DNA from 4 places in the Rhodococcus sp. NPDC127593 genome. Region 1 is predicted to be linked to each of the others. Evidence: riboswitches for the same ligand, from Rfam matches in the RefSeq annotation. Region 1 holds a riboswitch; each other region holds the start of a gene.
The links. Region 1 has a riboswitch for S-adenosylmethionine ahead of ACFVJ3_RS10760 (bifunctional o-acetylhomoserine/o-acetylserine sulfhydrylase). Riboswitches for the same ligand answer to the same signal wherever they lie in the genome.
Positions count from the first base shown of each region.

Region 1 (3,565 bases):
GGCAGCAGCCCCATCGCCACGAACTCGGTGGTCCCGATCCCGAAGCCACCGAGCGCGAGCGCGATCATGGCGAGCTTGCGGACGGACGGATGTTGCGCGATGACACCGAGGTGCTCGGGGTGGACGGGGGTGGAGGTGCTCACAGCAGAACTTTCGACTAGGCAGAGAAACGGCTACGCGGCGCACGGCGCCTCGTTGCGCAACGACCCACATCGAAATTCTCTTCCCCGGGTTCCACTTTTCGCGCATCGAGCGTCCGTGAGATGACTCACCGGGCCCCGGAGACGCCGAACGGGACGCCCCCATCAGGGGACGTCCCGTTCGTATCGCTGTGGCTCGGTGCCTACTGCTCGGCGATCGCCTTCTGGAGGTTGATGTCCAGCGCACCGAGGAACTCCTCGGTGGTCAGGTAGCCCTGGTCGCCACCGACCAGCATCGCGAGATCCTTGGTCATCTGGCCACCCTCGACGGTCTTGATGACCACGTCTTCGAGCTTCTGGGCGAAGCCGATGACGTCGGGGGTGTTGTCCAGCTTGCCGCGGTGCTCGAGTCCACGGGTCCACGCGAAGATCGACGCGATGGGGTTGGTGGACGTCGGCTTGCCCTGCTGGTGCTGACGGAAGTGACGCGTCACGGTGCCGTGTGCGGCCTCGGCCTCACACGTCCTTCCGTCCGGGGTCAGCAGCACGGAGGTCATGAGACCGAGCGATCCGAAGCCCTGCGCGACGGTGTCGGACTGGACATCGCCGTCGTAGTTCTTGCAGGCCCAGACGTAGCCGCCCTCCCACTTGAGCGCCGACGCGACCATGTCGTCGATGAGGCGGTGCTCGTAGGTGAGACCTGCCGCGTCGAACTCCGACTTGAACTCGGTCTCGTAGACGTGCTGGAAGATGTCCTTGAACGCGCCGTCGTACGCCTTGAGGATGGTGTTCTTGGTCGACAGGTACACCGGGTAGTTCTGCTGCAGGCCGTAGTTGAGCGAGGCGCGCGCGAAGTCCTCGATGGACTTGGTGAAGTTGTACTGACCCTGGACGACGCCGCCGCCCTCGGGGAAGTTCACCAGCTCGTGCTCGATCGGCTCGCTGCCGTCCTCGGGCGTGTAGGTGATCATCACCTTGCCGGGGCCGGGGACCTTGAAGTCGGTGGCGCGGTACTGGTCACCGAAGGCGTGACGGCCGATGATGATCGGCTTGGTCCAGCCCGGAACCAGTCGCGGAACGTTGGAGATGATGATCGGCGCGCGGAAGATCGTCCCACCGAGGATGTTGCGGATGGTGCCGTTGGGCGACCGCCACATCTTCTTGAGGCCGAACTCCTCGACGCGTGCCTCGTCCGGGGTGATGGTCGCGCACTTGACGCCGACGCCGTGCTTCTTGATGGCGTTGGCCGCGTCGATGGTCACCTGGTCGTCGGTCTCGTCCCGGTACTCGATGCCGAGGTCGTAGTACTCGAGATTCACATCCAGGTAAGGATGGATCAGTTTGTCTTTGATGAACTGCCAGATGATGCGTGTCATCTCGTCGCCGTCGAGTTCGACGACGGTGCCCTCAACCTTGATTTTGGACATGGGTGCTTCGCGTCCTCCTAGGAAGTTTCCCTGGTTACACGGTTGCGGGCGCACTTTGTGAGTGGGTCCGCGAACGGTTCGCTTATCAAACGTAGACGGTCAAGGCGGCCGCTGGGAGACCGCACCTAAACAAGACAAGCGTACTGCTATGCGCCACGCTCGCAACACGTGGGGCACGCACCCCCACCCCTACCCGCGGGTAACTTTTCCCTGCTAGTGGCCCTGATCGGTGCCGTTTCCGGTCGTTCCACCCCAGCCGCTAAGATTCACTGCAGGTCATGAGTGCCAGCAACGAGCCCCGGCTAGCTGGCCGGCAACCCTCCACCGCGGTGGGGTGCCCCGGGTGATGACCTGGTTCCCTGATTCATACAACAGTCGGGTGACAAGCGCGGGTCCGACATCGGAGGTTCATGATGTGTTGTTGTTGTCGTAGATAGACCCCAGACAAGCCCTGCGCGCGAACGCACCAGCACTCCGTCCGCGCCTCGTCAGACCACTGGAGTAGACAGCACATGACCGAGAACTGGTCGTTCGAGACCAAGCAGATCCACGCCGGGCAGACGTCCGACGCGACCACCAAGGCGCGGGCGCTGCCGATCTACCAGACCACCTCGTACACGTTCGACAGCACCGATCACGCTGCCGCGCTGTTCGGTCTGGCCGAGCCGGGCAACATTTACACCCGCATCATGAACCCCACACAGGACGCGGTCGAGCAGCGCATCGCCGCCCTCGAAGGCGGTGTCGCCGCCCTGCTGCTGTCCTCCGGACAGGCCGCCGAGACGATCGCGATCCTGAACCTCGCCCAGGCAGGCGACCACATCGTCTCCAGCCCGCGGCTGTACGGCGGCACCTACAACCTCTTCCACTACACGCTGCCCAAGCTCGGCATCGAGGTCTCGTTCGTCGAAGACCCCGACGACCTCGAGCAGTGGAAGGACGCGGTCCGGGACAACACGAAGGCGTTCTACGGCGAGACCATCTCCAATCCCCGCAACGACGTCCTCGACCTGCCCGGCATCTCCGGGATCGCGCATCAGCACGGACTCCCGCTGATCGTCGACAACACGGTGGCCACCCCCTACCTGATCCGCCCCCTCGAGCACGGCGCGGACATCGTGGTGCACTCGGCCACCAAGTACCTCGGCGGCCACGGCACGGCGATCGCCGGTGTCATCGTCGACGGCGGCACATTCGACTGGACCCAGGGCCGCCACCCGGGCTTCACCACCCCCGACCCGAGCTACCACGGCGTCGTCTTCTCCGAACTCGGACCGCCCGCGTTCGCCCTCAAGGCGCGCGTACAGCTGCTGCGCGACCTCGGGTCGGCGATCTCCCCGTTCAACGCGTTCCTCATCTCGCAGGGCATCGAGACCCTCAGCCTGCGGATGGAACGCCACGTGTCGAACGCGACCGCCGTCGCCGAGTACCTCGAGGCGCGGCCGGAGATCGTGTCCGTCGGATACGCCGGGCTCGCGTCCTCGCCCTGGCACGACCGTGCGAAGCAGATCGCACCGAGGGGGGCGGGCGCCATCGTGACGTTCGAACTCGCCGGCGGCATCGAAGCGGGCAAGAAGTTCGTCAACGCGCTCACCCTGCACAGTCACGTCGCGAACATCGGCGACGTCCGCTCGCTGGTGATCCACCCCGCATCCACCACACACGCCCAGCTGACCCCCGAGGAGCAGGCCGCCAGCGGCGTCACCCCCGGACTGGTCCGCCTGGCTGTCGGCATCGAAGGGATCGACGACATCATCGCCGATATCGAGACCGGACTTACGGCGGCGGCATCTTGACCGTGAGCGCTGTACAGAACCTGCCCGTGGCGGACGGACGTCTCGGCACCATCGACATCGGATCACTCGAGCTCGAGAGCGGAGAAGTGATCCCGTCGGTGTCCCTTGCCGTGCAGCGATGGGGAGAGCTGTCCCCGAACCGGGACAACGTGGTGCTCGTCGAGCACGCCCTCACCGGCGACTCCCACGTCACCGGACCGGT
Region 1 covers NZ_JBHXWI010000009.1:165,825-169,389, reverse strand. Annotated here, with positions in the region: gene ACFVJ3_RS10770 (MFS transporter) at 1-143, opposite strand, end outside; gene ACFVJ3_RS10765 (NADP-dependent isocitrate dehydrogenase) at 344-1,567, opposite strand; SAM riboswitch class IV at 1,842-1,962, shown strand; gene ACFVJ3_RS10760 (bifunctional o-acetylhomoserine/o-acetylserine sulfhydrylase) at 2,080-3,363, shown strand; gene ACFVJ3_RS10755 (homoserine O-acetyltransferase) at 3,360-3,565, shown strand, end outside.

Region 2 (3,565 bases), on a different contig from region 1:
TACCCGAAGTCACCGCGGACAGCGTGGCTCAGGGAGTTCCAGTACTGCACCCACACGGGCTGGTCGAGGCCGTACCGTGCCTGCAGCTCCGCGACGGCGGCCGCGTCGACCGTCGTTCCGGTGGTCGCCGAGTCGACGGCGATGCTCACCGGATCGGACGGCAGCAGGAACAGCACGGCGAACGACACGGTGAACGTTGCCCACAGGACGGCGATCGCCTGCAGCACCCGTAGTCCGAGGTAGCGAATCATGGCTCAGCGTCCGCTGATCCAGGTGTCGAAGAACTGGAGCCGGGCCGAGGCCTCGAACTTCAGATCCTGCACGTTGGGGCCGGCGCCGATCGCCTGCGACAACTCCACCGTGGGGATCCACAGACCGTTGTCGAGCACCTGCTGCTGGGCGTCGGCGACGAGCGCGCTCCGCTCGGCGGTGTCGGTGGTGGCGAGCTGCTTCGCGAGCACGTCGTCGAGCGCGGGAATCGGTCCGCGGCTGTTCAGGTTGCGGCCCTCGAGGCCGAACTGGGTGCGGAGGATGTCACCGTCTGCGCGGGTGCTGTTGTAGTAGGTGGCGTCGAAGTCCTTGGAATTCTGGCGGGCGGTGGCCTCGGGGGTGGACACGAGATTCAGCTGCAGATCCACTCCCACCTCTTTGAGCTGCTGCTGCACCAGCTCGAGGATGGCCTGGTTGCCGGCGAACACGGAGCTGAACAGAACGGGGAAGCTCAGCTTCTGACCGCCCTTCTCCCGGATGCCGTCGGCACCGGGAACCCAGCCCGCCTGATCGAGGATCGACTTCGCCTTCTCCGGGTCATATGTCACGTCCGGCAGCGCCACGTAGCCCGGGGTCCGGCTGGCCAGCGTACTGGTGGCCGGCTTGAAGTTGGGGCCGAGCACGGTGTCGACCAGTTCCTGCCGGTTGATCGCGGGGACCAGCGCACTGCGCACGACGGGATCGACGAGCGGTCCACGGGTCACGTTGGGCTGGAAGCCGAACGGGGTTCCGGGATTCGACGTGGTGAGCACCTGCCCGCCCGCACCTTCGATCTGCGGGGCGTCCTGCGGCAACGCGTCACTGATCGCGTCCAGCTGCCCGGAGGACAGGCTGCCCGTGCGGACACCTGATTCGGGGACGACACTGAACTCGATGGTGTCGAGGTAGGCCTCGCCGTCGTGGCCGAACACGTCGGAACCCCAGTTGTACCCGGCGCGCTTGGCGAGGGTCACCGACTTGTCCTGCTGGTAGTCGGCGTACGTGAACGGCCCGGTGCCCGAGATCTTGCCGGTGCACCGCTCTTCGGCGGACTTCGCGACGGACGCATCGGACAGGATGCCGAGCTGCGGGGTGGACGACGCCTGCAGGAACTGCGCGTTGGGTGCGGCGAAGTCGACCTGCGCGGTCAGCGGGTCGATCACGGTGGTGCCGGTGTAGCCGGTGAGGTAGCTGGCACCGAGCGCTGCCTTGGCCCCGGTGAGGGTGTTCACGATGGCGTCGAGATTCTTCTTCACCGACTCCGCGGTGAAAGGTGTTCCGTCACTGAACGTCACCCCCTCCTTCAGGTGGAACGTGAAGGAGGACGCGTCGGCGTCCGTTTCCCAACTCTCGGCCAGCCACGGCTTCAGTTCGCCCGTTGCCGGGTCCTGATCGGTGAGCGAGTCCACCACCTGACGAGCGACGTAGATCGTCTGGTTCGTGCCCGACTGTGCGGGGTCGGCGCACGTGGGTGCCTGCGAGAGGCCGTAACGGAGAGTGCCGCCGGGCTGTGCGGGGCCCGCATCCGCGGAGGAATTGCTGGAACCCCCACCGCAGGCGGTGAGCGCCGTGGCCAGCGCGGCGGCGACTCCGATACCTGCTGCGATCCGGTAGGGCGAGGACAAAGGCACTGATGGCACCGAGAACTCCGTGATCTCGAAGAAGTGCCGTGCGCGCTGCCCGTCGTATCGGCAGCGCTCACGCGCACAGAAAGGTGAGTGACACCGGATCCGACGCGGATGCGGTGTGTAGAGCAGGAACCCCGGATGTCTGTCGGGGTGTCAGGTCAGCTGTGACAGATGGAGGTGGACAGCCGGCAGAGATCGACGTGCAGACGCCCCCAGGCGCTCACGAAGCCTTCGGTCAACATGGTTCCTCCATCGATCCCGGCGGTAGCACCCGCACCCGCAGGGCGGGGGGTTGCTGCGACGTCAACGAGCCAGGTCTCTCGGTCGCTCTGGATGGTCGTTACCGAGTGTAAGAGATCCCCGGTCGCGGCGCCACATGGACCCTCGCTACCCGACCGCCTGCCGGGACTCGACCTCCCGCCACGACAGGGCGGGCCGGAGCCCGAGGTGCTCACGCAGGGTGGAACCGTCGTATTCCGTTCGGTACGAACCGCGCTCCTGCAATTCGGGTACGAGCAGGTCGACGATCTCGTCGAGTCCGGTGGGCACCAGGTACGGCGAGATATTAAAGCCGTCCGTGGCCCCACTGCGTACCCACCGGGTGAGCTCGTCGGCGACCTGTCCGGGAGTACCGGCGAAGCCGGAGCGCTGAGTGGTCGCGATCGCGACCTGCCGCAGCGACAGGTTCTGCGCCTCGGCCAGGGCCCGCCATTCCCTGGCGATGGCCAGCGGATCCTTTCCGTCGCGCGCGGCCCCGCGGGTGACGGAGATCGGCGCGGGCACCGGATCGAATTCGGGCAGCGGACCGTCCGGGTCGCGATCGGACAGATCGCGGCCCCACACCTGGCCGACCAGAGACAACGCCGTCTGCCCGGTGTACTGGCCCTCGCGGACCCAGCGCACCTTCTCCTCCACCTCGGACGCGTTCTCCGCGAGCACGATCTGCGTCCCCGGCAGGATCTTCACATCGTCCTCGGGGCGCCCCGCACGACGCAGTCTGCCCCTGATGTCGTCGGCGAAGGCGAGCGCCTCGTCGAAATGCGTTCCGTGCCGGGAGAAGATCACGTCGGTGTGCGCGGCCGCGAAGTCCCGGCCCGCCGGTGAGTCGCCGGCCTGGAAGATGACGGGATGCCCCTGCGCGCTGCGCGGCAGCGTGGGGGTGATCGTGACGCCGAACTGCGACGTGCGCCGGGACACCTCCTGCACACCGTCCGGGGTCGACCACGACGGCGCGTCGGTGCGCGTCGCGACCGCATCGTCGGCCCACGCATCCCAGATCGCCCGGGCGGTGTCGAGGAACTGCCCGGCCCGCTCGTACCTGTCCGCGTGATCGAGGAAGCCACCGGGCCGGAAGTTCTCTCCGGTCCACGCGTTGTCCGTGGTGACGGCGTTCCAGCCGGCACGGCCGCCGGACAGCAGGTCCAGCCCGGACAGCCGGCGGGCGAGGTCGGCCGGTTCGTTGTATGTGGTGTTCTGGGTGGCCACCAGCCCGATGTGCCGGGTGATGCCGGCCAGCGCCGAGAGTTGGGTGATCGCGTCCGGCCTGCCCACGATGTCGAGATCGAGAATCTTGCCTTCCTGTTCCCGCAGGCGCAGGCCCTCGCCGAGGAAGAAGGCGTCGAACAGGCCGCGCTCGGCGGTCAGAGCCACCCGCCGGAACGTTTCGAAGTCGATCTGCGATCCGCTCG
Region 2 covers NZ_JBHXWI010000008.1:49,139-52,703, reverse strand. Annotated here, with positions in the region: gene ACFVJ3_RS09295 (ABC transporter permease) at 1-251, opposite strand, end outside; gene ACFVJ3_RS09290 (ABC transporter substrate-binding protein) at 255-1,880, opposite strand; gene ACFVJ3_RS09285 (putative leader peptide) at 2,036-2,119, opposite strand; SAM riboswitch class I at 2,124-2,217, opposite strand; gene ACFVJ3_RS09280 (NtaA/DmoA family FMN-dependent monooxygenase) at 2,265-3,565, opposite strand, start outside.
Region 2: linked by a shared signal. The riboswitch ahead of ACFVJ3_RS09285 (putative leader peptide) and the one ahead of ACFVJ3_RS10760 (bifunctional o-acetylhomoserine/o-acetylserine sulfhydrylase) in region 1 are both predicted to bind S-adenosylmethionine.

Region 3 (3,565 bases), on a different contig from region 1:
CCCGAGGACGTCGCCGATCAGGTACGCGAAGTCGGTCTCCGAGCCGATGAGCGTCTTGTCGTCGTCGGCGTAGAAGCGCAGCGGCGGGGCGGAACCGGCGCTGCCCGTCACGAGGAGCGTGCCGCGGTCGCGGATCTGCTGGGGAACCTTCACGGCGATCGACTCGACCTCGTCGGTGGTGATGCGATTCTGGTCGGCGGTGAGGTTGTATCCGGCGGCCGAGGTCGGCCCCGATCCCTCGTCCTCGACGTCGCCGCCCCCGCACGCGGCGGCGAGCAGCGCGACGGTGGTGAGGGCCGAGGCCAGAATCTTCGTACGGAACCGTGCGGTGGACATGTGTGCCTTTCGGGGATCCACACCGAGGTGTGGAGAATCAGAGAACTCGGGAGAGGAATGCTGCGGTCCGGTCGTGCTGCGGGTTGTCGATGACCTGCGAGGGCGGGCCCTGTTCCACCACGACGCCGGCGTCCATGAAGACCGCCGTGTCGGCGACCTCCCGCGCGAAGCCCACCTCGTGGGTGACAATCACGAGGGTCGCGCCGTCCCGTGCCAGTTGCTTGATCACGGCGAGGACCTCGCCGACCAGTTCGGGGTCGAGGGCCGACGTGGGCTCGTCGAACAGGATCACGGCCGGGCGCAGTGCGAGGGCCCGGGCGATCGCGACCCGCTGTTGCTGGCCGCCGGACAGTTGTCGCGGGTACTGGTGGGCCTTGTCGCCCACGCCGACCCGTTCCAGGAGCGCGATCGCCTCGGCCTCGACCTCGGCGCGGTCGCGGCCCTGCGCCGACACCGGCGCCTCGATCACGTTCTCCAGCACCGTGAGGTGGGGGAACAGATTGAAGTTCTGGAACACGAATCCGATCCGGGAACGCTGCTTCAGGATCTCGCGTTCACGCAGTTCGTGCAGTTTGTTGCCCTTGCGCCGGTAACCGATGAGGTCGCCGTCGATGCGGATGGTGCCCCGGTCCACCTTCTCCAGGTGGTTGAGGGTGCGCAGCAGCGTGGACTTGCCGGAACCCGAAGGACCCAGGATCACCGTCACCTCGCCCTTGCGGACCAGCAGGTCCACGCCCTGCAGGACTTCGAGCGTGCCGAAGGACTTGTGGACGCCGCGGACTTCCACCGCGAACTCCGCCGGATGGGCTGCGGTTGTCATTTCGTGGCACCTCTCGGTACGGAGACACCGGCGTCACGGATCTCGGCGAACTTCCGGGTGAGCTTCTGCCACGGAGTCGGCGGCAGTGCCCGAGCCGATCCGCGCGCGTAGTGCCGCTCGACGTAGTACTGGCCGATCGACAACAGCGTGGTGAGGATGATGTACCAGATCGTCGCGACCATGAGCAGTGGCACGACGCGGCCGTTGCGGCCGAAGATCACCTGAACCTGGTAGAACAGTTCGGCGATCGCCATCGTCGACACGATCGAGGTGCCCTTGAACAGGCTGATCACCTCGTTCGCGGCGTTCGGCAGGATGCCGCGCATCGCCTGGGGCAGAACGATCTTGAAGAACTGGCGGCGGCGCGGGATGCCCAGCGACTGCGCCGCCTCGATCTGCCCGTGGTCCACCGAGATGATGCCGGAGCGGATGATCTCGGCGGAGTACGCGGCCTGGTGCAGGGCCAGACCGATGACGGCGGCGGTGAAGCCGCTGATGACGCCGTTTACCTCGAACGTGAGGAAGCCCGGACCGAACGGAATGCCCAGCGACAGAGTCTGATACAGGTACGTGATGTTGAACCAGAACAGGAGCTGCACGATCAGCGGAATCGACCGGAACGCCCAGATGTACACCCAGGCGATCACCTGCAGCACCGGGTTGTGCGACAAGCGGCTGACCGCGAGCACCACACCGAGTGCGAATCCCAGGATCGTCCCCCACAATGTCAACTTCACCGTCATCCACAGGGCCTGCAGCACGGAGCCGGCGGTGAAGTACTTGGCGAACGTCGCCCAGTCCCATCCCGGGTTGGTCGCGAGGCCGTGGACGAACTGGGCGAGCAGTACCAGCACTGCGGCGCTGACGACCCACCGCCACGGATGCCACCTCCGCGCCACTTCCAGCGCAGCGTCCCCGTCGCCGGAGGCTCCTGAATCGAGGGGCGCGGCCGAACGCGCCCGTACGGGGGCGCTCACGCTCGCTCACCACTTAGGACAGACATCACTGAGGCGGCCTTTCACCTGGAATCGGGACTGGAGGAGGGCGCGTCTTCCGCGGGGTGCGGGCGCGCATCAGTCGCTCACCGGGCGAAATGCCCGGCGAGCGTGCTGTGAGACCTCGTCAACAGTGGCAGGAGGTGGTCCGGCACAGGTCGATGTGCCGTCTGCGCCACGCAGGGCGCGCGAGGTAGTTCATGTGCTGCCTTCCATCGATCCCGGCGGTAGCACCCGCACCCGAAGAATTCGGAAGGGTTGCTGCGACGTCAACGAGCCAGGTCTCTCGGTCGCTCTGGATGGTTGAAGCGAACACTAGCTGCATTCCCGAACCCCGTCAACACGAGGTATTTCCCTGCAACACAGGGGAAATGGCGCCGAGCGGATTCAAGAATCACGGCGCGCAGAAGTGCTGACAGGTGGCGATCCATGCGGTTGAATAGAGCGCGCAGCTCTGCATCTCCGCGGTCGTGCGACCCGGCTGCCGGGCCTTCCGAGGCCCTTGTAACGTCGCCTCGGTGACACCACTCGAAGTCATCGCGATCCTGGTAGCCGGTGTAGGCGCGGGCGCGATCAACGCCATCGTCGGCAGCGGCACGCTCATCACTTTCCCCACCCTGGTGGCTTTCGGGTTCCCTCCGGTGACCGCCACGATGTCGAACGCGATCGGCCTGGTCGCCGGTGGCGTATCCGGCACGTGGGGGTACCGGCGGGAACTGGCCGGACAGGGACCGCGGCTCCGGTGGCAGATCCCGGCGTCACTGTGCGGTGCGCTTCTCGGCTCGTGGCTACTGCTGCACCTGCCCGAAACTGTGTTCGAACTCGTCGTCCCGGTGCTGCTCATCCTCGCCCTGATCCTGGTGGTGCTGCAGCCGAAGATCCAGGCCTGGGCGAAGCAGCGCGGCAGCCACGAGGCGGGCCTGAGTCCGGCGCGCCTCACCCTGCTGACCGTCGGGACGTTCGCCGTGGGCGTGTACGGCGGATACTTCACCGCCGCGCAGGGCATTCTGCTGATGGGTGTGATGGGCGCGATCCTGCCGGAGAGCCTTCAACGGATGAACGGCGCGAAGAACCTGCTCTCGCTCATCGTCAACATCGTCGCCGCGACCGCCTACACGCTCGTGGCCTTCGACCGAATCAGCTGGGCGGCGGCCGGCCTCATCGCGGTGGGCTCGCTGTTCGGGGGCGTCCTCGGCGCCCGCTACGGCCGCCGTCTGTCGCCCACCGCGTTGCGGGGAACCATCGTCGTCGTCGGCCTCATCGGTCTGTTCCGGCTGCTCGCATAGTCGCGCATGCACCCTTCCGCTCCCTCATACTGAGTCGGTGAGCAACGATGTAGAGCACCCGGGCTGGACCTATCTCATGGACATGGACGGCGTTCTCGTCCACGAAGAACATCTGGTCCCCGGGGCCG
Region 3 covers NZ_JBHXWI010000008.1:42,162-45,726, reverse strand. Annotated here, with positions in the region: gene ACFVJ3_RS09260 (ABC transporter substrate-binding protein) at 1-336, opposite strand, end outside; gene ACFVJ3_RS09255 (amino acid ABC transporter ATP-binding protein) at 374-1,156, opposite strand; gene ACFVJ3_RS09250 (amino acid ABC transporter permease) at 1,153-2,133, opposite strand; gene ACFVJ3_RS09245 (putative leader peptide) at 2,279-2,353, opposite strand; SAM riboswitch class I at 2,361-2,457, opposite strand; gene ACFVJ3_RS09240 (sulfite exporter TauE/SafE family protein) at 2,670-3,437, shown strand; gene ACFVJ3_RS09235 (HAD-IIA family hydrolase) at 3,514-3,565, shown strand, end outside.
Region 3: linked by a shared signal. The riboswitch ahead of ACFVJ3_RS09245 (putative leader peptide) and the one ahead of ACFVJ3_RS10760 (bifunctional o-acetylhomoserine/o-acetylserine sulfhydrylase) in region 1 are both predicted to bind S-adenosylmethionine.

Region 4 (3,565 bases), on a different contig from region 1:
AATCGCATCGCGTCGCTCGCTCATCGGTAAATCTCCTTCGGTTCGTGTCGTCCTAGGACGTCGGCGCCTCGACCGGGGCCACGTGTTCGGGCCACAGTCGCAGCGCGACGAGGTAGCCGGCCACGGCGATGGCCGACGATCCGACAAGACTGACATCGACACCGTGCGCGATGTCGGCAAGGGGCCCGGAGTACAGCGACGTGTCGACGGCGAGGATGCCGAACACCGACCCGGCCGCCCACGGGACGACGGCGCGCAGGTTCCAGCCGCCGGTGAACCAGTACCGCCCACCCTTGCGGCCCAGGTTGAAGACCTGGAGGTCGACCGCGTCGTACTGCCCTCGCCGCGCAATCAGGAAGCCGGCGACGTTGATCGCCACCCACGGCGCGGCGAAACCGTTGAGCACCAGGGTCATCGCGGTGATCGAATCGACGGCGTCGACGACGAAGACGCCGATGTAGAGCAGGGCCACCGCGAGCGCCGACGTGATCAGCGTGGTGTGGACGCGGCGCAACCGGGGGATCAGCGCTTCCAGGTCGAGGCCGCTGGCGTAGACGTTGAGGACGCCCTGCCCGAGTCCGCCCGCGAGGGCGACGAGGACGATCGGCAGCACGTACCAACCGGGCGCCTCCGCCACCAGGTCGGCAACGTAGGAGGCGCTGAGCGTGGTGAACGTCGAGGCGGTGAACGACCCGAACGCCGCGGTCAGGAACAGTCCGAAGAAGATGCCGGCCATGGTGGCCGCGACGATCGAACGGTCGCTGAACCGCACCCGGGAGATCCGCCTGCTGTAGTCGCCGAGCGTCGGGGCGTACGACAACGGACCGCCGACGGCGAGGACCACGGCCAGAATCCAGGTGGGCCAGAATCCGCCGAGGAGATAGTCGCCGCCGCCCGCGCCGCCGTCGAAGCGACCACCGAATGCGAAGACACCGAGCAGGAGCAGCGCGGCGACGACGGGCAGCACGAACTTCTGGAGCGCGACCACCGTGCCGTGGCCGAACAGCGCGACGGCCACGATCTCGGCGGCGATGATGCCGTAGCCGAGCGCGAGCATGCCGTTGTCGACCGGGGTGCCGAGCAGGCGGTGGGCGGCGGCAATCAGCGCGTCACCCGAGGTCCAGACCGCGATCGCGGCGTACGCGAGGGCGAAGAGCAGCGTGAGACCGGATCCGATCATCCGTCCGCTCACTCCGAAATGCGCACCACTCGACACGGTGTTGTTCGTGCCGGTGCGCGGACCCAGGAGTGACAGGGGAGCGATGAGGAGCGTGCCGAGGCCGATGCCGACCGCGCTGGCCGCGACCGCGCTGCCGAACCCGAGCCCGAACGTGATGGGGAGCCAGCCGAACACGATCACCGAGAACGCCAGGTTGCCGCCGAAGAACACGGCGAGCATGTTGAGCGGTCGCGAATCGCGCTCCGATTCGGGGATGTACTCCACGCCGATCGTTTCGACGTGTCCGAAGCGGTCCTCCGGCGGGGAGGGGGCGGTGTCGTCGAGGGGCGTCGCCGGGTCGAGATTCGTGGACACTGCGGACCTCACATTCTGGGGGCGGAGGTGACCGTCATCACGTCCTGTTGGGTACCGAAGATATTCCAAACTGAAAATTCAGTCAAGACCTGCGAGCGACGTGCACCACCGATGGCGGTGCGAAGTTTGCGCTACGACGACCGGGCTTCCCGCAGAACACCGCCGCGTCCTGTGCGGCTCCGCAGGGCAGTCTCGGCGTCCGCAGCGCGAACCGGATCGTGTTCGGCGACCCCGCCGCCGTGCGGCCGTGGGACTGCACACCCAAGAAGGACCCGAACAGGTTGGCCCTCAACCCGATTGCACATCAGCTCGCCCCGCTCCGCGCGGCGACCCCCAACTGACGCGAGTTCACGGGCGCGGATCCCGGACTCCCGGGTTTCGGGTTGACAACTGCGCGTCGATCCTGCAATCTTCGAAACAGGTCACGAGTACCAGCGTCAAGCCCCGGCTAGCTGGTCGGCAACCCTCCACCGCGGCGGGGTGCTCCGGGTGACGACCAGGCTGAGGTCCATACCGGATCCGGCAAGCGCGGACTCCGAGAGGGCACCGACCCTGCGACGAGTCCCTGACTACTAGGGATGTCGTGATGACTGCTGTATTGACCGCTGACGTGTGTGTTGCCCCCCTGGCTCAAGTTTCGGGCTCCGACCTGCGGGTTCCGCTCGTTCAGGGCGGTGACTGCACCTACGTCAACTTCGACTACGCCGCCAGTGCGCCGGCGTTGGCGCAGGTGACCGACCGAATCGGGGCACTGCTTCCGACGTACTCCAGCGTGCACCGCGGCGCCGGCTACGCGTCGCGGGTGTCGACCGAGTGCTACGAGAAGGCCCGCGACTCGGTCGCCCGGTTCGTCGGAGCCGGCGAGGACCAGGTGGTGGTCTTCACCCGGAACACGACCGACTCGTTGAATCTGCTCGCCGGCTGTGTCCCCGGCAGCACCGTGGTCCTCGACATCGAGCACCACGCGAACCTGCTGCCGTGGAAGAACTCTCGTGTCGTGAGGGCGGCGGACACGCTGGACGAGACCGTCCGCCTGCTCGTCGCCGAACTGTGCTCCAAGCCCACCGCCCTGCTCGCGGTGACGGGAGCGTCCAACGTGACCGGCGAGGTGCTGCCGATCGCCGCCCTCGCCGAGGTGGCGCATCGTTGCGGCGCACGGATTCTCGTCGACGCCGCTCAGCTCGCACCGCACCGACGCATCGACATCGAGGAGTGGGGTGTCGACTACCTCGCCTTCTCCGGGCACAAGCTGTATGCCCCCTTCGGCTCCGGCGTGCTGGTGGGCCGCCGGGACTGGCTCGACGCCGCCGAGCCCTACCTCGCAGGCGGCGGAGCGGTCCGGAACGTGACCGTCGAATCCACCCAGTGGGCGCCCGCCCCCGCCCGGCACGAGGCGGGGTCGCCCAACGTGCTCGGCGCGGCGGCGCTCGCCGCCGCGTGCGATGCGCTGTCCGAGCTGGACTTCGGCACGGTGGCCGAACACGAGGCGGCGCTCACCGGCCGGCTCCTCGACGGCCTCGGCTCCGTCGACGGCCTGGAGTTCCTGCGGCTGTGGTCGGACGCGCCCGACACCGTGGGGATCGTGACGTTCACGATCGACGGGTTCGAGCCGGGAGAGATCGCCGCCTACCTGTCCGCCGAGCACGGAATCGGAGTTCGCGACGGGCGTTTCTGCGCCCATCCGCTGCTGGGACGCCTCGGCCGGCCCGACGGCGCCGTGCGCGTGAGTGTGGGTCTCGGAAGCTGCTCCGAGGACGTGGATCGGCTGGTCGACGCGGTGCGCACCCTGGTGGCGGGGCGCCGGAACTGGACCTACGCCAAGGAGAGCGGCCAGTGGAATCCGGTGCCGGAGACTCGTTTTTCGCGGGACGCGCTAGTATGACCGCATGGCATCGCAGGCTGGGAGCACAATGATTGCTCACTGGTGCCGTCGGCATGTCGATCTGTGCCGAACCGCCTCGGGTATGTGTTCGAGCTGACCGGTCTTCCAGCTCCGTTTCATTCACACGTCATTCCCGAGGAACCCCAATG
Region 4 covers NZ_JBHXWI010000019.1:133,588-137,152, reverse strand. Annotated here, with positions in the region: gene ACFVJ3_RS19500 (TetR/AcrR family transcriptional regulator) at 1-24, opposite strand, end outside; gene ACFVJ3_RS19495 (purine-cytosine permease family protein) at 53-1,534, opposite strand; partial or broken gene ACFVJ3_RS19490 (mammalian cell entry protein) at 1,681-1,875, shown strand; SAM riboswitch class IV at 1,955-2,069, shown strand; gene ACFVJ3_RS19485 (aminotransferase class V-fold PLP-dependent enzyme) at 2,121-3,416, shown strand; gene ACFVJ3_RS19480 (putative leader peptide) at 3,421-3,513, shown strand; gene ACFVJ3_RS19475 (hypothetical protein) at 3,563-3,565, shown strand, end outside.
Region 4: linked by a shared signal. The riboswitch ahead of ACFVJ3_RS19485 (aminotransferase class V-fold PLP-dependent enzyme) and the one ahead of ACFVJ3_RS10760 (bifunctional o-acetylhomoserine/o-acetylserine sulfhydrylase) in region 1 are both predicted to bind S-adenosylmethionine.